Regions from separate parts of the Pantoea sp. Ep11b genome, predicted to be linked through region 1. Evidence: predicted binding sites of a transcription regulator. Region 1 holds the regulator's gene; the other holds the start of a gene.
The links. Region 1 encodes Fur, which represses iron uptake genes when iron is present. Its sites were predicted from a motif close to ATAATAATGAGAACNACTATCAA; they were not measured.

Region 1 (11,952 bases):
CCGTTCAATACGATGTTTTTTAGTGATAAAAATCACATTTACCAGGGTTTTAATTTGCGAGGCGAATTAATTTATCATTACACTTCGCTGCGTGATATGAAGTGTATTAACGATCTTTGCAGCTGACATAACAACATTAAGCGGCGCAAAGCGACAAGTCAGGTTCATAGGGGGAAGGGGTATGTTAGGTTACTTACAGAAGGTAGGGCGCGCACTGATGGTGCCGGTGGCAACCCTGCCAGCAGCAGCAATCCTGATGGGGGTCGGTTACTGGATTGACCCGGACAGCTGGGGGGCGGGCAATGCGCTGGCCGCACTGCTGATCAAGTCAGGTGCCGCTATTATCGAAAACATGTCAGTGCTGTTTGCGATTGGTGTCGCCTACGGTATGTCAAAGGATAAAGATGGTGCAGCCGCGCTGACCGGTTTTGTCGGCTTCCTGGTCGTTACCACGCTCTGCTCACCCGCCGCCGTGGCGATGATACAGAAGATGCCGGTCGATCAGGTGCCTGTGGCCTTTGGCAAGATTAACAACCAGTTTGTCGGTATCCTGGTCGGGATTCTGTCGGCTGAGGTGTATAACCGCTTCAGCCATGTCGAACTGCCCAAAGCACTCTCCTTCTTCAGCGGACGCCGGCTGGTGCCGATTCTGGTCTCGTTCCTGATGATTCTGGTCGCCTTTATCCTGATGTATATCTGGCCGGTGATCTTTAACGGTCTGGTCGGCTTCGGTGAACATATCCAGAAGCTTGGCTCTGTCGGCGCCGGTATCTACGCCTTCTTCAACCGTCTGCTGATCCCGGTGGGTCTGCATCACGCCCTGAACTCCGTGTTCTGGTTCGACGTCGCCGGTATCAACGACATTCCGAAATTCCTCGGCGGCGCGCAGTCACTGGCGGACGGCACGGCTACCGTAGGGATTACCGGTCGTTATCAGGCGGGCTTCTTCCCGATTATGATGTTCGGTCTGCCGGGTGCCGCGCTGGCGATCTACCACTGCGCACGTCCTGAGAACCGCGTCAAAGTGGGCAGTATCATGCTGGCTGCGGCATTTGCTGCCTTCTTTACCGGTATTACCGAACCGCTGGAGTTCTCCTTCATGTTCGTGGCACCGGTGCTCTATCTGATCCATGCGGTGCTGACCGGGCTCTCCGTCTTCATCGCCGCCAGCATGCACTGGATTGCCGGATTTGGTTTCAGCGCCGGGCTGGTGGATATGGTGCTGTCGACCCGTAACCCGCTGGCTACACACTGGTACATGCTGATCCCGCAGGGGCTGGTCTTCTTCGCCATTTACTATGTGGTCTTCCGCTTCACCATCAAAAAATTCAACCTGATGACGCCGGGCCGTGAGCTGGCTGTAGCGGGTGATGAAAGTGATGGTTATGACGTCAACGTGGACAAAACCGGAAACGATGAGACGGCGACTGAATCTCTGGCGCGTCGCTACATCGGTGCAGTAGGGGGCTCGACCAACCTGACCGGCATCGACGCCTGTATCACCCGTCTGCGCCTTAACGTGAATGACTCCGCCCAGGTAAATGAGGGTGTGGCGAAACGTCTCGGTGCCTCCGGCGTGATCCGCCTTAATAAACAGAGCGTGCAGATCATCGTCGGCACCCAGGCTGAAAGCATCGCATCCGCCATGAAAAAAGTGCTGACCAGGGGGCCGGTTGCGGCGGCTGCGGCCGGCAGCGCGCCAGCAGAGCCGGACGTTAAGCCTCAGGCGGTACTGAACAGTGAGAAGCGGGTCATTGCGACCCTGCTGGCACCGGTCTCCGGTGAGGTCGTGGCGCTGGAGGCGGTGCCGGATGAAGCCTTTGCCAGCAAAGCCGTAGGCGACGGTCTGGCGATCAAACCCAGCGGCAAGCGGGTCGTGGCGCCGATTGCGGGCACCGTAGTGAAAATCTTCAACACCAATCACGCCTTCTGTCTGGAGACGGACAACGGCGTGGAGATTGTAGTGCACATGGGGCTGGATACCGTTGCGCTCGACGGCAAAGGCTTTACGCGTCTGGTGGAAGAGGGGGCCAGCGTAGTCGCAGGTCAGCCTGTGCTGGAGATGGACCTTGATTTCCTTAATGCCAACGCGCGTTCAATGGTGAGTCCGGTCGTGGTCAGCAACAGCGATGATTTCGCCGGTCTGACGCTGCTGGCCCAGGGACAGGTCATCGCGGGCGAAACCCCGCTATACGAAGTGAAAGGCTAATCCCCGCAACAGAACCCCACAGGCAGGAAGCGATTCCTGCCTTTTTTGTTTTAAAGGCTTAACAAACGGTTGTTTCCCTCAGACGCTTTGTGGATCATACTCCGTTACTTCGTGGTACAAATCACCCGTTATTCGTATTGAGGATTTTTGAGATGAGTGAGGCTGAAGCCCGCCCAACTAACTTTATTCGTCAGATCATCGACGAAGATTTGGCGAGCGGTAAGCACAGCAGCGTGCATACCCGTTTTCCGCCAGAGCCCAATGGCTATCTGCATATTGGTCATGCGAAATCGATCTGTCTGAATTTTGGCATCGCCCAGGATTATCAGGGTCAATGCAACCTGCGTTTCGACGATACCAATCCGGTTAAAGAGGATATCGAGTTCGTTGAATCTATCAAGCGTGACGTCCAGTGGCTGGGTTTTGAGTGGAGCGGTGAAGTCCGTTACTCATCAGACTATTTTGATCAGCTCTATCACTACGCCGTTGAGCTGATTTCCAAAGGGCTGGCCTACGTCGATGAACTGAGTCCGGATCAGATCCGTGAATATCGCGGTACCCTTAAAGAGCCGGGTAAAAACAGCCCCTATCGCGATCGCAGCGTGGAAGAGAACCTGGCGCTGTTTGAGAAGATGCGCAACGGTGAGTTCGCCGAAGGCACCGCCTGCCTGCGCGCTAAAATCGATATGGCCTCGAACTTCATCGTAATGCGCGATCCGGTGATCTACCGTATCAAGTTCGCGGAACATCATCAGACGGGCAACAAGTGGTGCATCTACCCGATGTATGACTTTACCCACTGCATCTCCGATGCGCTGGAAGGCATTACGCACTCGCTCTGTACGCTGGAGTTCCAGGACAACCGCCGTCTCTACGACTGGGTACTGGATAACATCACCATTCCGGTGCATCCGCGTCAGTATGAGTTCTCGCGCCTGAACCTGGAGTATGCGGTGATGTCGAAACGCAAACTCACCCAGCTGGTGACAGAAAAGCATGTCGAAGGCTGGGATGACCCGCGTATGCTGACCGTGTCGGGCCTGCGTCGTCGTGGTTATACCGCCGCCTCTATCCGTGAGTTCTGCCGTCGCATTGGCGTTACTAAACAGGACAACATCGTGGAGATGGCGTCGCTGGAATCGTGCATCCGTGACGATCTCAACGAAAATGCGCCACGCGCCATGGCTGTGCTGGATCCGCTTAAAATCGTCATTGAGAATCTGCCGGCGGGTCATAACGAAATTATCACCATGCCGAATCATCCGGGTAAGCCGGAGATGGGTACGCGTGACGTGCCGTTCAGCCGCGAAATCTGGATCGATCGGGCTGATTTCCGCGAAGAGGCGAACAAGCAGTATAAACGCCTGGTGCTGGGCAAAGAGGTGCGCCTGCGCAACGCCTATGTGATTCGTGCCGAGCGCGTCGCCAAAGATGAAGCGGGTAACATCACCTGCATCTACTGCACCAGCGACGTCGATACGCTGAGCAAAGATCCGGCCGATGGCCGTAAGGTCAAAGGGGTGATTCACTGGGTTTCTGCCGATCATGCGCAGCCTGCTGAGTTCCGCCTGTATGACCGTCTGTTCAGTGTGCCAAACCCGGGCGCGGCCGAGGACTTCCTGGCGGTCATCAATCCTGAATCGCTGAGCATCAAAAATGGCTTTGTCGAGCCGGGCCTGCGCGATGCGCAACCGGGCGAGCCGTTCCAGTTCGAACGCGAAGGCTATTTCTGCGCCGACAGTGTTTACTCGAAGCCGTCGCAGCTGGTGTTTAACCGCACCGTGGGCCTGCGCGATACCTGGGCAAAAACCGGCGAGTAAAACATTTTCGGGCTGACCCCATAAAATGGCAAAAGGGCGATTTATCGCCCTTTTTTATGGCCCCGATTTTCATCATCACCGACGTTTATTCTGCACTAACTGCAACTCCCCCTGCGCCCCCTGTGAGAGTAATCTGAGTTTAAAAAAATTAATCAATTTCAGAGTGTGAATTAGCCGCTTTCAGGTAGGCTATGCGCTCTCAACGGTCGCAAAGCGGGTTACAGAAGGAAAAAAAATGAACGCTCTCGCCCAGGAAGCCAAACACAGTGTCGTCGTTTTACATCAGCTCATTGAACGTATTTTTAATCAGGCAGCAGGCTCTGATGACAGTTTTGAGTTGCTGATGTCCTATTTCCATCCCGAATTTCGCATGGTGACGCCGAAGGGTAAAGAGTACAACCTCAATGACGTTGAGGATCTTTTCCGGCAGTTGCAGGGGCAGCGGGAGGGGATGCGCATCGCCACCTGTGAACATGTGATCCTGTCGCACCATGAAAAAGAGATCACGGTGCAGTATCGCGAAATGCAGATGATGAATGGCAATAATCAGAGCCGCATCTCCCTGGCGATTCTGGATTGCAGCAGTACTATCCCGCGCTGGCGTTATCTGCAGGAGACGCTGGTCGCCTGACCCGGCGGCAGTACGGACGAAAAAAAACCGGTGCATTCACCGGTTTTTTTGTATCCAGCCGCGCCAGAATTACTGGTCGTGCAGCGTTTCGTTTTCCCGGCAGTCGCCCACCGTGCAGTGGCCATAAAGATAGAGACTGTGGTTGGTCAGCTTGATGCCATGACGGGTCGCGATTTCGCGCTGACGCGTTTCGATCGACTCATCGCTGAACTCAATAACCTTGCCGCAATCCAGGCAGATCAAATGATCGTGGTGATGCTGCTGAGTCAGTTCGAAGACAGATTTGCCGCCTTCAAAGTTATGGCGTGTGACAATGCCCGCGTCATCGAACTGATTCAGAACACGGTAAACGGTAGCCAGGCCAATCTCTTCGCCAATGTCGATCAGGCGTTTGTACAAATCTTCCGCACTGACGTGATGGCACTCAGGTTCCTGAAGCACTTCCAGAATTTTCAGTCTGGGCAGCGTCACTTTCAGGCCAGCCTTCTTTAATGCGGTGTTGTTGTCAGTCATGCGGATTTTGTCCTGTTACTAATATCACTTTTGTGGCTTGTCGCCTTGAATGTCGATCTGCGCTTATTCTCATTTGCGTCTCATTATAGAGCTGAAGCGATGAAATGAAAACCAGAGGGCGTGCCTGAATCATCATGGGCGAGAGGGGATACGTCACCGGGCCGGGGAGGATTCTGGCAGAGTCTGTTTGACCATCACTTCGTCTTACCGCCTGAGAAAATACGCGGAAGATCGATGCGGGTATTCTACAGATTAAACGGAGAAAGTTAAAAAAATGTGGCTATTATTTCTATAGGAATTTCCATTGCCTCAATGTGAGCTGGCGCTCACATTGAGGCATGCAGGATCAGGCTTCCAGAATCTCTTTCAGCTGCAGCTCATCGAAAATCTGCTTAACCCACTGCTCAACACGCTGGCTGGTCAGTTCAGGCTGGCGGTCTTCGTCGATCGCCAGGCCCAAAAAGTGCTTGTCATCTGCCAGACCTTTTGAGGCTTCAAAATGGTAGCCTTCGGTCGGCCAGTGGCCGACGATGACCGCACCGTGGGGTTCGATGATGTCGCGGATGGTGCCCATCGCGTCACAGAAGTACTCTGCGTAATCTTCCTGGTCGCCGCAGCCGAACAGCGCCACCAGTTTGCCGTTGAAGTCGATCTCTTCCAGCGTCGGGAAGAAGTCATCCCAGTCGCACTGCGCTTCACCGTAATACCAGGTCGGAATACCCAGCAGCAGGATATCAAACGCTTCCAGATCTTCTTTTGTGCTTTTTGCGATGTCATGCACTTCTGCAACGTCTTTACCCAGCTGCTTCTGGATCATTTTTGCAATGTTTTCGGTATTGCCGGTATCGCTGCCAAAGAAGATGCCTACGAGTGCCATGAGTAAAATAACCTCTTAAATCCTGATAATGAGATGTGTGCCGCAGCACAATTCAGCGAATAATAGCAGACGAGACAAACCCGCGGAACGGTTAAAGCCTCGACATTTGCTCCTGCGTGCGATTTGCCCGCGTTAATCCAGTTTGAGCTGTGCCAGCAGCATCTGTTCAATCAGTTCGCTGCGGCTGAGATTGCGCTGTTCGGCCAGCGTATTGAGTGCATCGACGGCTTCACTGTTCATTTTCAGCTCGACACGCCGAAGTCCGCGCCCTTTGTCGCGTTTCAGTTGATTGCGCTTGTTGATGCGCAGCTGTTCATCACGCGAAAGCGGACTGGTTTTGGGTCGACCCGGGCGGCGCTCATCAGCAAAGAGATCGAGCGTCGTGCGGTCAGTCTGTTCTTTTGCCATGGCTTAGTAAAACTGAATGGGTGCGGGTGTCAGACACTCACCGCGCAGATTATAAATTATTGGCCGCTGCCGCAGCAAAACTGACCTGCTGCAAAATTTTAGCGCGACATCATACTTCACGCTTACGCCCGACGCCAATCCTAAACCTTTACCGCCATCTGATTGCTTTTAAAGCGCAAAAAATCGACGAACTGCGCGCAAAACGGCATCGGGTTTTTCCGCATGGACCCAGTGTCCTGCGCCACCGATGACGTGCGCCTGCGCCGCCGGAAACTGCTGAAGCAGGGCATCGCGGTAACAATTATCCAGATAGCTGGACTCCCCGCCGCGAATAAACAGCGCCGGATGCGGCCAGGCGGGCACCGGCTGCCAGCCAGAAATCGTCGTGTAGTTGTCCCACAGCACCGGCACGTTAAAGCGCCATTCGCCCTCCTGAAACGACTTCAGCAGAAACTGGATGACCCCCTCTTCGTCGATCAGCGTACGCATAATGCGCGCCGCCTCGCTGCGCAGTGTCACGCCCGCGTCCGTCACGGCACGGATAGCGGCAAAGATGTCGTCGTGGCGGCGGGTCTGATAGTCCACCGGTGCGATGTCAATCATCACCAGCCGATCAATGCGGTCCGGTATCAGTGCACTCATCGTCATGGCAATTTTGCCACCCATCGAGTGACCGATCACCGCAACGCGGTTGATGCCGTGGGCATCCAGGGTATCGACCATATCCTGCGCCATTACAGCGTAGTTCATCTCGTCAGAACGGGGGGAAAGTCCGTGGTTACGGACATCGACCTGTAGCAGCGGACCAGCATCTTTCAGCCCGCGCGCCAGCACGCCAAGGTTATCCAGACTGCCAAACAGACCATGAATAAGCAGGATGGGCAGGGAATCAGCAGGAGATTGTTCAGTTTGCAGACGGGCGTTCAAAATCATAGCAAAGTTCTTAAGTTTGAGACCTGAGCTTAGGTTATCATGGTTTCACCTTTTCAGGCGCGCCGGTTCCGGCGGCATTAGGACATATTCTGACTTTTGCCCGTAAACCGTTTGATTACTAACAACCCGCCTGAATTTAACTTTATAATCCTGATGTTAGAACCCACACATCCTTTGAATCGCCCGACTATACTCAGGGCTTTTCAGGCAACAGGTGGTTCTGTCATGAGAAAGAACCGTACGGAATAAGATGAAAACGATCGAAGTTGACGAAGAGCTCTACCGTTATATCGCCAGCCACACGCAACATATTGGTGAAAGCGCATCCGACATTCTGCGCCGCATGCTGAAGTTCACCGCCGGTCAGACGGCGCCCGCGTTGCCTGCGCAGCCCGTTTCAAAAGATGCAGCGAAAGAGTCTCAGCCTGTGTCTGTAGGATCGCGCCCGCAGGATCGTGTTCGCGCGGTGCGTGAGCTGCTGCTGTCCGATGAATATGCGGAGCAGAAGCGGGCGGTAAATCGTTTTATGCTTATCCTGTCAACGCTCTATCGTCTCGACACCACAGCCTTTGCTGAAGCCACTGCCTCTCTGCAGGGCCGCACCCGCGTCTATTTTGCCGGTGACGAGCATACGCTGTTACAGAATGGCACCCATACTAAGCCGAAGCATGTGCCCGGCACGCCGTACTGGGTCATCACCAATACCAACACGGGTCGTAAATGCAGCATGGTCGAACACATCATGCTCTCGATGCAGTTCCCTGCGGAACTGACCGAGAAAGTTTGCGGCACCATCTAAAACTTAAGCGTCAGGGAGCAGCGCCAATGGCCAATCACCCACGTGCCGGGCAACCCGCCCAGCAGAGCGATTTGATTAATGTTGCACAGTTAACGTCACAATATTATGTCCTGAAGCCCGATGTGGCGAACCCGGAACATGCGGTGAAGTTTGGCACCTCTGGCCATCGCGGCAGCGCAGGGCGTCAGAGCTTCAATGAAATGCATATTCTGGCGATTGCACAGGCCATTGCCGAAGAGCGCAAAAAGAATGGCATCACCGGACCCTGCTACGTTGGTAAAGACACCCATGCGCTGTCAGAACCGGCCATGCTCTCGGTGCTGGAAGTGCTGGCGGCTAACGGCGTTGATGTGATTGTGCAGCAGGACAACGGCTACACGCCGACCCCTGCGATCTCGAATGCGATTCTTGAGCATAACAAAGCGGGTGGCGCGCTGGCTGACGGTATTGTGATTACGCCGTCGCACAACCCACCGGAAGATGGCGGCATCAAGTACAATCCACCGAATGGCGGCCCGGCTGACACCAACGTCACGAAAGTCGTGGAAGATCGCGCGAATCAGCTGATGCAGGCGGGACTGAAAGAGGTGAAACGTCTGCCTCTGGAGCAGGCGCTGGCCAGCGGTCACGTTGTAGAGAAAGATCTGATCCAGCCTTATGTTGAAGGTCTGGCGGAGATCATCGACTTCCCGGCAATTCAAAAAGCCGGTCTGAAGCTGGGTGTTGATCCACTGGGCGGTTCCGGTATTGCTTACTGGCAGCGTATCGCCGAGCACTACAAGCTGGATCTGACGCTGGTGAATGACGCGGTTGATCAGACCTTCCGCTTTATGCACCTGGATAAAGATGGCGTTGTGCGTATGGACTGCTCCTCCGAGAGCGCCATGGCTGGCCTGCTGGCCTACCGTGACAAGTTCGATCTGGCCTTTGGTAACGATCCTGATTATGACCGTCACGGCATTGTGACCCCGGCGGGTCTGATGAATCCAAACCACTACCTGGCCGTAGCGATCAACTACCTGTTCCAGCACCGTCCGCAGTGGGGCCAGGACGTTGCCGTTGGTAAAACGCTGGTGTCCAGCGCCATGATTGACCGCGTGGTCAACGACATCGGCCGTAAGCTGGTCGAAGTTCCGGTGGGCTTCAAGTGGTTCGTTGATGGCCTCTATGACGGCAGCTTTGGTTTCGGCGGCGAAGAGAGCGCAGGTGCTTCATTCCTGCGTTTCGACGGCACACCGTGGTCAACCGACAAAGATGGCATCATCATGTGTCTGCTGGCGGCGGAAATCACTGCCGTGACCGGTAAGAATCCGCAGGAGCACTATGACGAGCTGGCCGCGCGCTTTGGTGCACCGAGCTACAACCGTCTGCAGGCGTCAGCCACCTCCGCGCAGAAAGCCGCGCTGTCGAAGCTGTCACCGGAGATGGTGAGCGCGGATACCCTGGCGGGCGATCCTATCACTGCGCGTCTGACCGCGGCACCGGGTAACGGGGCTTCGATCGGTGGCCTGAAGGTGATGACGGAGAATGGCTGGTTTGCAGCGCGTCCGTCAGGCACCGAAGACGCCTACAAGATCTACTGCGAAAGCTTCCTGGGCGCCGAGCATCGCGCGCAGATCGAGAAAGAAGCGGTAGAGATCGTCAGTGAAGTGCTGAAAAACGCCTGATAAGTCGGGCAGAAAACGAGGCGCCTCTGGCGCCTTTTTTTATGGCATAAAGCGATAGCCTATGCCGGTTTCGGTCAGCAGATGGGCGGGCTGGGTCGGATTCGCTTCCAGCTTCTGCCGCAGATGCCCCATGTAGATCCGCAGATAGTGGCTGTGCTCCACTGCATTCGGTCCCCAGACCTGGCTCAGCAGCTGCCGCTGTGTCAGCACCTTTCCGGCGTTATTGAGCAGAATACTCAGCAGACGGAACTCGATCGGAGTGAGGTGGATCTCGCTGTCACCGCGCTGCACCCGCCGCGCCGCGAGGTCGACGCTGACGTCGGCAAAATGGATGCGGGCATCCGGCTGCGGGCGGCTGTGACGCCGCAGCGCGACCCGGACGCGCGCCAGCAGTTCACCAATACCAAAGGGCTTGGTCAGGTAGTCATCCGCGCCAGCATCCAGCGCGGCGATTTTATCCTGCTCATCGCTGCGCGCCGACAGCACGATGACCGGTATGGCGCTCCACTGGCGCAGGTCGCGAATAAAATCGGTGCCATCCCCATCCGGCAGGCCAAGATCGAGGATCACCAGGTCGGGCTTGCGGGTCGCCGCTTCGATCAGCCCGCGCTGCAGCGTGTCGGCATCCACTACTTTCAGCGCTTCATTTTCCAGCGCCAGCCGGACAAAGCGACGGATCTCTTTCTCATCTTCAACGATTAACACCGTGGTCACGCATTACCTGCCTTAAGTGAGGGCCGAAGCGTTACTTTATCAAGATTTCAGGTCGTCGTCCGCGTGCCTGGCGGGTGAGAATTTTAAACTCAACCGTAACCAGACAATAACCATTTTGTAACTTAGTTACAGGCTGATTCTTGAACAATAAAAAAGGCGGTAAATAAGTGGTCAGATGAGTAGTAAAATTACACAACCTGGCGTAAATTAAGACACAGATCACATTCACAGACTTATCATTGCCGGGAGGAGAAACCATGTATCAGGCTTATCCACGTTACAAAATTATTGCACGACGCACGCTGGTGATTCTTCTCGGCGTGCTGGCTCTGCCTGTTATGCTGTTCCGCCAGGACAGAGCGCGCTTCTACAGCTATCTGCATCGCATCTGGTGTAAAACCAGTGCCAAACCGGTCTGGCTGGCGCAGTCTGAAGCCGGTGGCGGGGCGTTCTGGTAATCTGCCCGCGCGCACGAGAGGCCTGGTCTGCTGACCAGGCTTTTTTTTGCGTTTTTTCTGAGAATAAGCAGTTCTGAACTGCGTAATCGGGCTTTATTCCTGTCACTTTTGCGCTACACTTAAACCTCTACAAGATTTTGGAGGTTGTACAAGTATGGGCAAAAAAATCCCCGTTGGAATCAGTGCATGCCTGCTCGGCGACAGTGTCAGGTTTGATGGTGGCCATAAACGTCTTACTTTTGCGACTCAGGATCTTACCCCATTTGTCCGCTTCGAACCGATCTGCCCGGAAATGGCGATCGGCCTGCCTACACCGCGTCCGGCGTTACGGCTGGTAAAACAGGATGATGACGAACTGCATCTCTGTTTCAGCAAAGATGGCGGTGAAGAGGTGACGCAGGAGATGCGTGCCTGGTCTGCCGAACGGGTGAAATCGCTGCACCATCTGTCTGGCTATATCCTGTGCGCGAAATCGCCCAGCTGCGGCATGGAGCGGGTGCGGGTTTACGAGCCTGATAATAATAACAACCGCAAAGTCGGCACCGGTATTTTTGCGGCGTTCCTGCAGCGTGAGATGCCCTGGCTGCCGCTGGAGGAGGATGGTCGTCTGCATGACCCGGCGCTGCGTGAGAATTTTATCGGCCGCATCTGCGCGCTGCATGAGTTCAACGAGATGTGGGAAAACGGCCTGACCCGTCACGGACTGATTGCTTTCCACAGCCGCTATAAGCTGATGATGCTGGCGCACTCGCAGGAAAAATATCGCGAACTGGGTCCGTTTGTTGCATCGATGAGCCAGTGGGAGTCGCTGGATGCCTTCGCTTTTGAGTACCGCAACCGCATGATGGCGCTGATGTCCCGTCCGGCGTCACGTCGTAACCATACTAACGTGCTGATGCATGTGCAGGGCTACTTCCGCCGTC
Region 2 (11,952 bases), 1.7 Mb from region 1:
CACGCTGACCGTCACCCTGAGCTGGTGAGGCAATAAAATAAGGATATGCACATGAAGCCACTGCGCGCCCTGCTGTTACTGCTGAGTTCCGGCCTGCTCTCACCGGCCTTTGCCGCTAACTCGGTGATGATCTGGCCCATCGACCCCGCCATCAATCCCGAGGAGAAAGCCAGCGAACTCTGGCTGGAGAATCGCGGAAACAGCACCACCATGATGCAGGTCCGGGTCTTCAGCTGGCAGCAGATTAATGGCCAGGAGCAGTATCAGACCCAGCAGGAGGTGGTCGCCAGTCCACCGATGGTGCGGATGGAGCCGGGTCAGAAACAGCTGGTGAGGCTGATCAAACAGACCGCGCCTGCGGCCGCTAAAGAGCGGGCCTATCGGGTGGTGCTGGATGAGATCCCGACGCCGCGCAATCCCGGTGAAAACCAGGCCGGGCTGACTTTCCAGATGCGCTACTCGGTGCCGCTGTTTGTGTATGGTCAGGGCGTCACCGCCGACAGCGTGCGCCCGGCGCTGCGCTGGCAGCAGGTCAGCGAGGGCGGCAGGCGCTGGCTTCAGCTGACGAACAGCGGCAACGGCCATGCCCGGCTGAGCAATGTGACGATTGGCGGTCGCCGACTGGGAGAAGGCCTTTATGGTTACGTGCTGGCGGAGAGCAATCACCGCTGGCCCCTCAGCTCACCGGTCAGTGGTGAACTCAGCGCAGAAGTGAATAAAAAGCAGTGGCGTAGCGCGGCTCAGAAGTAAGCGCTGAATGCGATCTTTCTCCCTGCATCCCTGTGCGCTGGCGGTCGCCAGCCTCCTCTGCACCGCCGCACCCGACGCGCTGCGGGCGGAGACTTACTCCGCCCTGCCGCCGCCGCCCAGCCTGCAGAGCCAGGGCGACGCGCAGCAATATATGCTGGAGCTGGTGGTTAACCAGCAGGCCAACGGCAACATCGTGCCGGTCGAGCAGCGCGACGGGCATTTCCGGCTGCGCAGTGGCGATCTGCAGCGTGCCGGTTTGCCAGCGGAGAAGCTGGGCGCTGAGGCGCTGGTCGATGTCAGCAGCCTGCAGGCGGTAAAGGTGGAGTATGACGCGGCACGGCAGCGGCTGCTGCTCACCGTGCCGCCCGCGTGGCTGCCGGGTCAGGTGATCGGCGAGGCGAAAAACGGGCCACGCTATCCTGGACGCACCAGCCGCGGCGCACTGATTAACTACGATCTCTACGCCAGCCGCACCGACAACAGCGGCACCCGCCTCTCGCTCTGGAATGAGCTGCGCCTGTTCGGGGAGGCCGGACACCTCTCCAGCAATGGCGTCTGGCTGCAGCAGCTCGAAGGCCAGACCACCTATCAGGACGATGGCTATATCCGTTATGACAGCTGGTGGAGTCGCGACGATGAGAACACGGCGATGAGCTGGCGGGTCGGCGACCTGGTCACCGACTCGCTGGCGTGGAGCAGCAGCGTGCGGCTCGGCGGCCTGCAGATGGGCCGCGACTTCAGTGTCCGCCCCGATCTGGTGACCTATCCGCTGCCCGCCTTCTCCGGCCAGGCCGCCGTGCCCTCTACCGTCGATCTTTTTATTAACGGCTATCGATCCAGCCAGGCAAATGTGCAGCCAGGCCCCTGGTCGATGACCAATGTGCCCTTTGTTAACGGCGCGGGTGACGCCGTGATCACTACCACCGACGCGGTGGGACGTCGCGTCACCACCACCATGCCGTTTTATGTCTCCAGTAATCTGCTGAAGCCGGGACTGTCTGACTACGCGCTCTCTGCAGGCGCGATCCGCCAAAACTACGGTATCCGCAACTTCGATTATGGTGCTGCCGCCGCCAGCGGATCCTGGCGATACGGCATGACCGACTGGCTGACGCTGGAGAGCCACGCCGAAGGCAGCAAAAGCCTGGCGATGGGGGGCGTCGGCGGGCAGCTGCGCGTTGGCAGCTGGGGCGTGGTCAACGGTGCGGTAGCCCAGAGCCAGCTTGAGGGCGACAACGGCAGACAATATAGCTGGGGATACCAGTACAACAATCGCTGGTTCAACCTCGGCACGCAGCAGATCCAGCGCAGCAGCACGTTCGGCAACCTGGCACTGGTCGGCAGTCGTGCCGGAGGCCTGCCGGACAGCCGCCGCTACGCGCTGTCGCGCCGCAGCGCGCAGTACAGTGCCAGCGTCTCACTGAACCGCTTTGGCAGCGTGGGGGCCGCCTTTATCGATATCACGGACGGCCAGGGCGATCGCACCCGGCTGTGGAACCTCTCCTGGAGCAAAAACCTCTGGGGCAACAGCAGCCTCTATGTCTCCGCCAGCCGCGATCAGCAGGAGAAGAGCTGGACCGGCGCTATTTCGCTGGTGATCCCGTTTGGCGAACAGGGCAGCGCCGCGATCAGCACCGAACGCGATCAGCGCGGCCGCGACAGCCAGCGCCTCTATGCTTCCCGCGCCATGCCCAGCGACGGCGGCATTGCCTGGGATGCGGGCTGGGCGAATCAGAGCGGTAACAGCGGTGACTATCGTCAGGGCAGCCTGCGCTATCGCAACAATCAGATCGACACTTCGGCGGGCTTCTACGGCGACAATGAAAACCTGACGCAGTGGGCCGATCTCTCCGGCGCGCTGGTGCTGATGGACAATCATCTCTTTGCCGCTAATGCGATCAATGACGCCTTTGTGCTGGTGAAAACCCGCTACCCCGACGTGACCGTCCGCTACGAAAATCAGCCGATGGGCCGCACCAGTCAGCAGGGCTACCTGCTGGTGCCCGCCATCAGCAGCTACTACCCGGCCCGCTATGATATTGACACGCTCGATCTGCCCGCCGATATGACGACCCCTCGGGTGGAGCAGCGCTTCGCGGTGAAACGCCAGAGCGGCTACCTGCTCGATTTCCCGGTAGAGAAGCTGCGCTCGGCCAGTGTGATCCTGCTCGATGCCGCGGGGCAGCCGCTGCCGGTCTCCAGCCAGGTGCTGCGTCCCGGCCGTCCCACCGAATATGTCGGCTGGGATGGACTCGTCTGGATGGAAAATCTCACCGCCAGTAACCCGATTGCGGTGCTGACGCCCGACGGTCGTCGCTGTGAAACCGAACTGCGGATCGCCAGCGGTCAGCCGCAGGCGCTGAAAACCTACGGTCCCCTGACCTGTGCGCTGCCGCCCCCGGCGACAGGCAGCGCCACTTCCGCTGATCCTCTCTACGGAGCGCAACCATGATGAGATCTCTGCTACTGGCTGGCCTGCTGCTGCTGCCCTCGCTGGGCTACGCCGCCTGTTCCCTGCCCGCCTCCAGCGCCAGCTTCGGATCGGTCTCTACCTTTGTGGCGAACACCACCATCAGTTCAGTGACCACCAATGCCAACGTCAACTGCGGGTCAGGGTCCGCCGTGTCGCTGCTGGGCAATAACCAGATCACCTTTCAGCTGACGGGCGCGACCAACAGTAACGGCACGCGCGGGATATTAAAGCGCAGCGGTGACACCGGCAGCGACAATGTGCCGGTCCGGCTCTGTACCGACTCAGCCTGCGCCAGCGAACTGACGATTGGCGGCACGCCGTTCGTCTATGGATCCCAGACCCTGATCAACCTGGCGGGGTTGCTGGGCAGCCTGAATTTTGCCATTCCGGTCTATCTGCGAACGGTGCCCGGCCAGGTGGTGGCCGCCGGGACATATCAGGTGACGCTGAATATGGCGGTGACGTACCGCATCTGCACCAGCATCGCGATAGGGGGGCTCTGCTTAAGCGAACAGAACGGCAGCGGCGTCATCCCGATCAACCTCACCGCCATCCTCACCAATGACTGTACGACGATTACCTCGCCCAATATCAGCTTTGGCAGTGCGCCGCTGGTCGGCAGTTTCTCCGCCGTTACGCAGACCATTAATGTCCTGTGCAGCAAAGGCAGCACCTATACGGTCGGACTGAGCAATGGCAGTTATCCGGTGGGCAGCGTGCGAAATATGGCCAGCGGGGCTAATCGTCTGAGCTATGAGATCTATAAAGGATCCAGCAGCAATCGCTGGGGGTCGGCAGGAACGGAACGCTGGAGCAGTACGATCTCCTCGGCGGTGTCAGCGGATGGACTGACGCGCGGCTATAACTACACCGCGCGCATCCTGACTTCGCAGAGCACGCCGCCAGCCGGAAACTACAGCGACAGCGTGGTGGTCGATTTGTCGTTTTAGAGCGAGGCGCTGACCGGTGCGGTGCGGTGACGCAGCTGATACTGCTTCACCATCCGGCCAATCAGCAGCGTGCCGATCAGCCCGCAGACGGCCGCAAAGGTCAGCCAGACGCCCGGCATCGCCTTATCACCGGTGGCGTGGATCAGATAGCTGGAGATGGCCGGGGTGAAGCCGCCAAACAGCGCCGTTGCCAGGCTGTAAGCCATTGAGAAACCGGCAGCACGCACCTCGGCAGGCATAATTTCCGCCAGATAGACCACCATCGCGCCATTATAGCTGGCGTAGAGGAACGACAGCCACAGCTCCGCTTCCAGCAGATGGGCGAAACTGGCCGAGCCCACCATCCAGTGCAGCACCGGCCAGGTGGTGACAATCATCAGCAGCGTAAAGACGATCAGCAGCGGGCGGCGTCCGACGCGATCGGACAGCGCCCCCATCAGCGGCAGCCAGAAAAGGTTTGAGAGGCCGACGCAGAGCGTCACCATAAACGCCTGCCTGTCGCTCATCATCAGCACAGTTTTGCCAAAGGTAGGGGTAAACGCAGTGATCATGTAGAACATCACCGTGGTGGTGACCACCATCAGCATCCCCGCCAGCACCAGCGCCCAGTTGCTCGCCACCGACCGCATGATTTCCGTCATGCTCGGGTGGTGTTTGCGTTTGCTGAATGCTTCGGTCTCCTCCAGCATCCGGCGGATATAGAACAGGAACGGCACAATCAGACAGCCGACCACAAACGGGATGCGCCAGCCCCACTCCGTGACTGCCTCTTTCGCCAGCAGGTGGTTCAGCATCAGCCCCAGCAGTGCAGCGAAGATCACCGCAATCTGCTGACTGCCCGACTGCCAGCTGACGAAAAAGCCTTTACGCCCTTTGGGGGCCACTTCCGCCAGATAGACCGACACGCCGCCCAGCTCAACACCCGCCGAGAAGCCCTGCAGCAGTCGCCCCAGCAGAATCAGGATCGGTGCCGCCGCGCCCAGGGTCGCGTAGCCTGGCACCAGCGCGATGGTCAGCGTGCCGATTGCCATCAGGCTCAGCGTCAGCAGCAATCCTTTGCGACGGCCATGATGGTCGATGTAGGCACCCAGAACGATCGCCCCCAGCGGGCGCATCAGGAAGCCCGCGCCAAAGGTCATCAGGGTCAGCATCAGGGAGGCAAAGGGATCATCGCCAGGGAAGAAGGTTTTGGCTATCGCGGTCGCGTAGTAGCCAAAGACCATGAAATCGTACATCTCCAGGAAGTTACCACTGGTGACGTTAAAGATCGTTCGGGCGGCACTTTTGGGTGGTTTTTGTAAAGACGGGGTGTGACTCATAACGGCTTCCTGTTGTTTTTTAGCCGTTTTAGCCTGCCTGCGTCAGGAATAATGTGACCAGGCTCACCATTGCACTTTACAAAACTATGTACATAGGTAACAACAAATTAACAATTCAGCTCAGCCAGCATAACCGATCGGTGCGATCGTCGGTTGGCCTGATTTTGTGTGGCTGGCGCGCAGCCATAAAAAAAGGCGACGGAAGCCGTCGCCCTGTTCAGCGGACGGATAACCCGCTATTTCTTCACGGTTTCCATACCCATCAGACCGATTTTCAGGTAGCCCGCGGTGCGCAGCTTATCCATCACGCTCATCAGCGTTTCATAGTCCACCGACTTATCTGCCTGGAAAAAGATGGTGGTCTCTTTATTACCCTGGGTCTGGCTGGTCAGTACGTTCACCAGCGAATCGGGCGTCACGCGGTCGTTGCCGACATAAAGCTGCTTATCCGCCTTGATCGACAGGTAGACCGGCTTTTCCGGTCGTGGCTGCGGCGCACTGGTTGATGCGGGCAGATTGACCCGCACGTCGACCGTCGCCAGAGGCGCGGCCACCATAAAGATGATCAGCAGGACCAGCATAACGTCGATAAACGGCGTCACGTTGATCTCGTGCATTTCACCCTGTGTCTCCAGGTCGTCGTTTAATCGCATTGCCATCGGTGCTTACCCTAACCGCAGTTTCTGAGCGGTGGCGGGACGCGGAACATCCGGGGCAACGGTGCCGAGGTCGATATCACGGCTTTGCAGCAGCATGACCTGAGCGGCCACATCGCCCAGCGAGGCTTTATAGTTAGCGATCATGCGGGCAAACACGTTGTAGATCACCACCGCCGGAATAGCCGCCACCAGGCCGACCGCGGTCGCCAGCAGCGCTTCGGCGATGCCTGGCGCGACCACGGCAAGGTTGGTGGTCTGGGTTTTTGCGATGCCGATAAAACTGTTCATGATGCCCCAGACGGTGCCGAACAGCCCTACGAACGGCGCCACCGAACCGATGGTGGCCAGGAAACCGTTGCCGCGTCCGGCGTGGCGGCTGAAAGCTGCGACGCGGCGCTCCAGGCGGAAGCTGGTGCGGTCTTTGATGCCGTTGGTGTCTTCCACACCCGCCGACAGCGCAAGTTCGTTCTGCGCATCGTTCAGCAGCACCGCGCTGTGGCTGTGACCGGTAAACGACCGGGCGATGCGGGCGGCGTCATTGAGAGTGCGGGCTTCGCCCAGCGCCTGCTGCTCGCGCTTCAGGCGACGCTTCGCCGCGCTGAGTTCGGCATATTTGCCGAAGAAGATCGCCCAGGTTACGACAGAGGCCAGCAACAGGCCAATCATAACCACCTTTACCACGATATCGGCATGTTGATACATGCCCCAAACGGAGAGGTCCGTTTGCATCAACTCACTGGCTACCACGCTGCTTCTCCAACTTCTGATTCAGGGATGCAAAACAAGCGCAAATAATAGCAAACTGGTGCCGAATTGATAGTAGTTCTCATTAGTATTTACAAACAGCAGTCGGCCGGCGGCGCTGTCTGCGACCGCTTTCAGAGGCATATGCCCGGATGTTTCTAAAATGTGAAGCTGCATGAAAATTTATTAAAACAACGTTTCAAAATGTGATGGAATTCATTCAATCAGCATCGCTGCATTTTACTCAGGCCGGTTTTCACTATGCTGGCTCCTCACGGCCCTCTCCGGTTTGCCCCAATCCCGGGCCGTCCTACCTCTGCGGGAGACAATATAATGAGAATGACAAAAACAGGCCTGGCGACTGCCCTGGCGGTGATGATGATGAGCGCTGCCGCCCAGGCACAGGTCATTAAAGTTGCCGAAGTGCAGCCCGCGGGCTATCCGACGGTGGTCGCTCTGCAGCATATGGGTGACAAACTGAAACAGGCTACCGACGGACGGCTGGAGATGAAGATCTATGCCGGTGGTGTGCTGGGTGATGAAGACCAGACGCTGCAACAGGTGCAACTCGGCGCCATCGATATGATCCGCGTTTCGCTGGCACCGGTGACCTCGATTGCCCCGGAAACCAGCGTGCTGACGCTGCCCTATATTTTTCGCGACGTTGACCACATGCACAAGGTTCTGGATGGTGAGATAGGTCGCGAGATCGCCAGCCGGTTCGATAACGATCCCAACGCCCGCATGGTCTTTCTCGGCTGGACCGACGCCGGTGAGCGCAACATGATCACCAAAAAGCCCCTCGCGCAGCCCGGGGATCTCAAAGGGATGAAGATCCGGGTGCAGAACAGCGCCATCTCGCTGGCAACGCTGAAAGCGATGGGCGCAAACCCGGTGGCGATGGGCGTCAGTGAAGTGTTCAGCGCCATGCAGACCGGCGTGGTCGATGGCACCGAGAACAACCCCCCGACCTTTGTGGCCCACAACTATCTGCCGGTGGCGAAGTATTACACCCTCAGCGGCCACTTTATTCAGCCGGAGATGATCCTCTATTCAAAACGCGCCTGGGATCGCCTGAAGCCCGACGATCAGGCGCTGCTGAAGAAGCTCGGTAAAGAGGCGCAGGATGAAGAGCGCCAGCTCTGGGCGACCTACACCGACGACTCGATCGCGAAGATGAAGGCGGGCGGCGTCACGTTCCAGCAGACCGACCGCGACTATTTCGTTAAAGCGACGCAGCCGGTGCGCGATCAGTTTGGCGGCAAATATCAGGATCTGATGACCCGGATCGCTGAGGTGAAATAATCCCGGCGCCACACTGCCGTGTGGCGTGCTTAATCAGGTATCAATTATGACTGCTTATACGCGTCTGATGGATGGGCTTTATCTGCTCTGTATGCTGGTGGCCGCTGTGGCGCTGCTGATCATGGTGACGGTGATCCCGATTGGGATCTTCGCCCGTTACGTGATGAACAGTGCCCTCTCCTGGCCGGAACCGGTCGCCATTATCTGCATGATCATTTTTACGTTTATCGGCGCACCGGTGGGCCTGCGCGCCGGAACCCATATCTGCGTGTCGATGATCACCGATCGCCTGTCACCCGCCGGACAGCGCCTGATGCTGCGCGTCAGCGATCTGCTGATGATCGTCACCTGCCTGGTGATCTTTCAGGCCAGCTACAGCCTGTGTGAAGCGATGTGGGGGCAGAGTCTCGCGGCACTGCCCGCGATAACATACGGCGAGATCTACCTGCCGATCCCGATCGGCGCGATCTTTACCCTGCTGTTTGTCATTGAGCGATTGCTGAACGGCGATCAGAGCCAGCGGCCGATCGTCTCGCTGGGCGGCACCCACTAACGCGGAGCAGAAAAATGGATGCATTGATTCTGATAGGCAGTTTGCTGGTATTGCTGATGGTGGGCTTTCCGGTCGCCTTCGCCGTCGGCCTCAGCGCCTTTATCGGGGCGTGGTGGATCGATCTGCCGCTGGAGGCGGTGGTGATTCAGGTGACTAACGGCATCAACAAGTTTTCGCTGCTGACCATCCCGTTCTTTATTCTGGCTGGCGCGATTATGGCAGAGGGCGGCATTGCCCGGCGGCTGGTCAACTTCGCCTATATCTTTGTCGGCTTTATTCGCGGCGGGCTCTCCCTGGTGAATATCGTCGCCTCGACCTTCTTTGGCGCGATCTCCGGTTCATCGGTGGCGGATACCGCCTCGATTGGCTCGGTGATGATCCCGCAGATGGAGGAGAAAGGCTATCCACGGGATTTTGCCGCCGCCGTCACCGCCAGCGGCTCGGTGCAGGCGGTGCTGACGCCCCCCAGTCATAACTCGGTCATCTATTCACTGGCGACGGGCGGCATGGTGACTATTTCCTCCCTGTTTGTTGCCGGGATTTTCCCTGGCCTGCTGCTGGCGGCCTGCCTTATGGTGATGTGTCTGGGCTTTGCCCGTAAACGCGGCTACCCCAAAGGTGAACGGATCCCGTTTCGTCAGGCGCTGAAGATCTTCTTCGATGCGTTCTGGGGGCTGTTTACCGTGGTGATCATCATGGGGGGCATCCTCTCCGGCATCTTTACCGCCTCGGAATCTGCCGCCATCGCCTGTCTCTGGGCCTTCTTTGTGACGATGTTTATCTACCGCGATTTCAAATGGCGGCAGCTGCACATCCTGCTGTTCCGCACCATTAAAACCGTCACCATCGTTATGGTGCTGATCGCCTTTGCGGCAGGCTTCGGGGCGGTCATGACCTTTATGCAGCTGCCGACCCTGATTACAGAAGCCTTCACCAGCCTCTCCGATAACAAATATGTGATTCTGATGTGCATCAACATCCTGTTGCTGGTGGTGGGAACGCTGATGGATATGGCACCGCTGATCCTGATCCTGACCCCGGTGCTGCTGCCGGTAGCGACCGCGCTGGGCATCGATCCGGTTCACTTCGGCATGATCATGCTGACCAACCTGGGGATCGGGCTGATTACGCCGCCGGTCGGCACGGTGCTGTTTGTGGCCAGCGCAGTAAGTAAGCAGAAGATTGAACAGGTGGTCAGCGAGATGCTGCCCTTCTACGGCATGCTGTTCCTGGTGCTGATGCTGATTACCTATATCCCTGCCATTTCACTCTGGTTACCCCACCTGATGGGCGTGATGTAGCACAATAAAAGCGGCCCGTTCGCGGGCCCGTTTTTTTATGCTGCGACGCACTCTGATAATCGCCATTGAGTCTCAACCCTGCTGGTCGTTTCATGATAACGTGAGGGCTTAGTCAGAAGCGGCAAAGGCGACTCATGACCACCAGAAAAATTGATACCACGCTCGTTAGCGCAGGACGCAGTAAGCGTTATACCCAGGGTTCGGTGAATGCAGTCATTCAGCGCGCCTCCTCGCTGGTTTTCGATAGCGTTGCGGAGAAAAAACGCGCCACCGCAGGCCGGGCAAAAGGCGAACTCTTTTATGGCCGCCGGGGCACCCTCACCCACTTTGCGCTGCAGGATGCGATGACCGAGCTGGAAGGGGGCGCAGGCTGCGTGCTCTACCCCTGTGGCGCGGCAGCGGTGGCGAACGCGATTCTGGCCTTTGTGGAAGCTGGCGATCATGTGCTGATGAGCGGCGCGGTCTATGAACCGACGCAGGACTTCTGCACAAAGATTCTGGCGAAAATGCAGGTGTCGACGGGCTGGTTCGATCACACTATGGGCAGCGAAATCGCTGAGCTTGTGCAGCCTAACACCCGGGTGGTTTTCCTTGAGTCGCCCGCCTCCATCACCATGGAAGTGCAGGATATCCCGGCGATCGTCGCGGCCGTTCGCGCCCGCGCACCCGACGCGATCATCATGCTCGACAATACCTGGGCAGCCGGGATTTTATTTAATGCTCTGGCGCACGGCGTCGATATCTCCATTCAGGCCGGCACCAAATATCTGATTGGCCACAGCGATGCGATGATCGGCACCGCCGTAGCCAATGCACGCTGTATCGATCAGCTGCGCGAGAACTCCTATCTGATGGGTCAGATGGTCGATGCCGACACCGCCTACATGGCGAGTCGCGGTCTGCGCACCCTGGGCACCCGTCTGCGTCAGCATGAAGAGAGCGCCCTGCAGGTGGCGACGTGGCTGGCGGCGCGTCCGGAAGTGGCGCGGGTCAACCATCCGGCGCTGGCGCAAAGCAAGGGGCATGCGTTCTGGCAGCGCGATTTTAACGGCAGCAGCGGCCTGTTCTCCTTTATCCTGCAGGAAAGATTGAGTGACGCCCAGCTGGCGGAATATCTCGACCACTTCCATCATTTCAGCATGGCTTACTCCTGGGGTGGCTATGAGTCGCTGATTCTGGCGAATCAGCCCGAAGAGCTGGCCGCTATTCGTCCGGCGGGCGGTGTGGATTTCACAGGAACCCTGGTTCGACTGCACATCGGCCTGGAGCACGTTGATGACCTGCTGGCTGACCTGGAGGCGGGATTTTCGCGTCTGACGCGCTGAGTCAGTTAAACAAAGCGTAAACGGATGCTAAACCGATGGCGGCTGTCCGCAGAGTCTGCCGGGCAATCGCATTTTTGTTGTTAAAATTTATCCCGCATCGTTCAGGTCACTCGTGCATTAACTGTGTAATCTGGATGCCGACGGATAGTTCCTTGTGACGTGATGGAATAGCTAATGGGTGTTTTACACGAGATAGTCCAGGCGCTCTGGCATCAGGATTTTGCCGCGCTGGCGAACCCGGATGTGGTGTGGGTGGTGTACGGCGTGATGTTCCTGACGCTGTTTCTGGAAAATGGTCTGTTACCCGCCTCGTTTCTGCCAGGCGACAGCCTGCTCCTGCTGGCAGGCGCGATGGTGGCAAAAGGGGTAATGGATTTTGTGCCAACGATGGTGATCCTGACGACAGCCGCCAGTCTGGGCTGCTGGCTGAGTTATCTGCAGGGGCGCTGGCTGGGCAATACCCGGCTGGTAAAGAGCTGGCTGATGCATCTGCCCGCGCAGTATCACCAGCGCGCCTGGAATATGTTCAACCGACATGGCCTGATGGCGCTGCTGGTTGGCCGTTTTCTCGCG

Region 2: exbB (tol-pal system-associated acyl-CoA thioesterase) is a predicted target of Fur. The motif match lies at 6,965-6,987, and genes of this name have one in related genera.

What each region holds. Positions count from the first base shown of each region.
Region 1 covers NZ_CP160631.1:1,469,129-1,481,080, forward strand. The annotation lists gene nagE (N-acetylglucosamine-specific PTS transporter subunit IIBC) at 182-2,209, shown strand; gene glnS (glutamine--tRNA ligase) at 2,362-4,029, shown strand; gene AB1748_RS06915 (hypothetical protein) at 4,265-4,660, shown strand; gene fur (ferric iron uptake transcriptional regulator) at 4,730-5,173, opposite strand; gene fldA (flavodoxin FldA) at 5,520-6,050, opposite strand; gene ybfE (LexA regulated protein) at 6,183-6,458, opposite strand; gene ybfF (esterase) at 6,627-7,391, opposite strand; gene seqA (replication initiation negative regulator SeqA) at 7,642-8,190, shown strand; gene pgm (phosphoglucomutase (alpha-D-glucose-1,6-bisphosphate-dependent)) at 8,217-9,857, shown strand; gene kdpE (two-component system response regulator KdpE) at 9,897-10,571, opposite strand; gene AB1748_RS06955 (YbfA family protein) at 10,829-11,029, shown strand; gene AB1748_RS06960 (DUF523 and DUF1722 domain-containing protein) at 11,184-11,952, shown strand, end outside.
Region 2 covers NZ_CP160631.1:3,698,637-3,710,588, forward strand. The annotation lists gene AB1748_RS17330 (spore coat U domain-containing protein) at 1-28, shown strand, start outside; gene AB1748_RS17335 (molecular chaperone) at 52-750, shown strand; gene AB1748_RS17340 (fimbria/pilus outer membrane usher protein) at 758-3,202, shown strand; gene AB1748_RS17345 (spore coat protein U domain-containing protein) at 3,199-4,173, shown strand; gene AB1748_RS17350 (MFS transporter) at 4,170-5,492, opposite strand; gene exbD (TonB system transport protein ExbD) at 5,729-6,151, opposite strand; gene exbB (tol-pal system-associated acyl-CoA thioesterase) at 6,158-6,880, opposite strand; gene AB1748_RS17365 (TRAP transporter substrate-binding protein) at 7,229-8,200, shown strand; gene AB1748_RS17370 (TRAP transporter small permease) at 8,247-8,753, shown strand; gene AB1748_RS17375 (TRAP transporter large permease) at 8,768-10,054, shown strand; gene metC (cystathionine beta-lyase) at 10,189-11,379, shown strand; gene AB1748_RS17385 (DedA family protein) at 11,554-11,952, shown strand, end outside.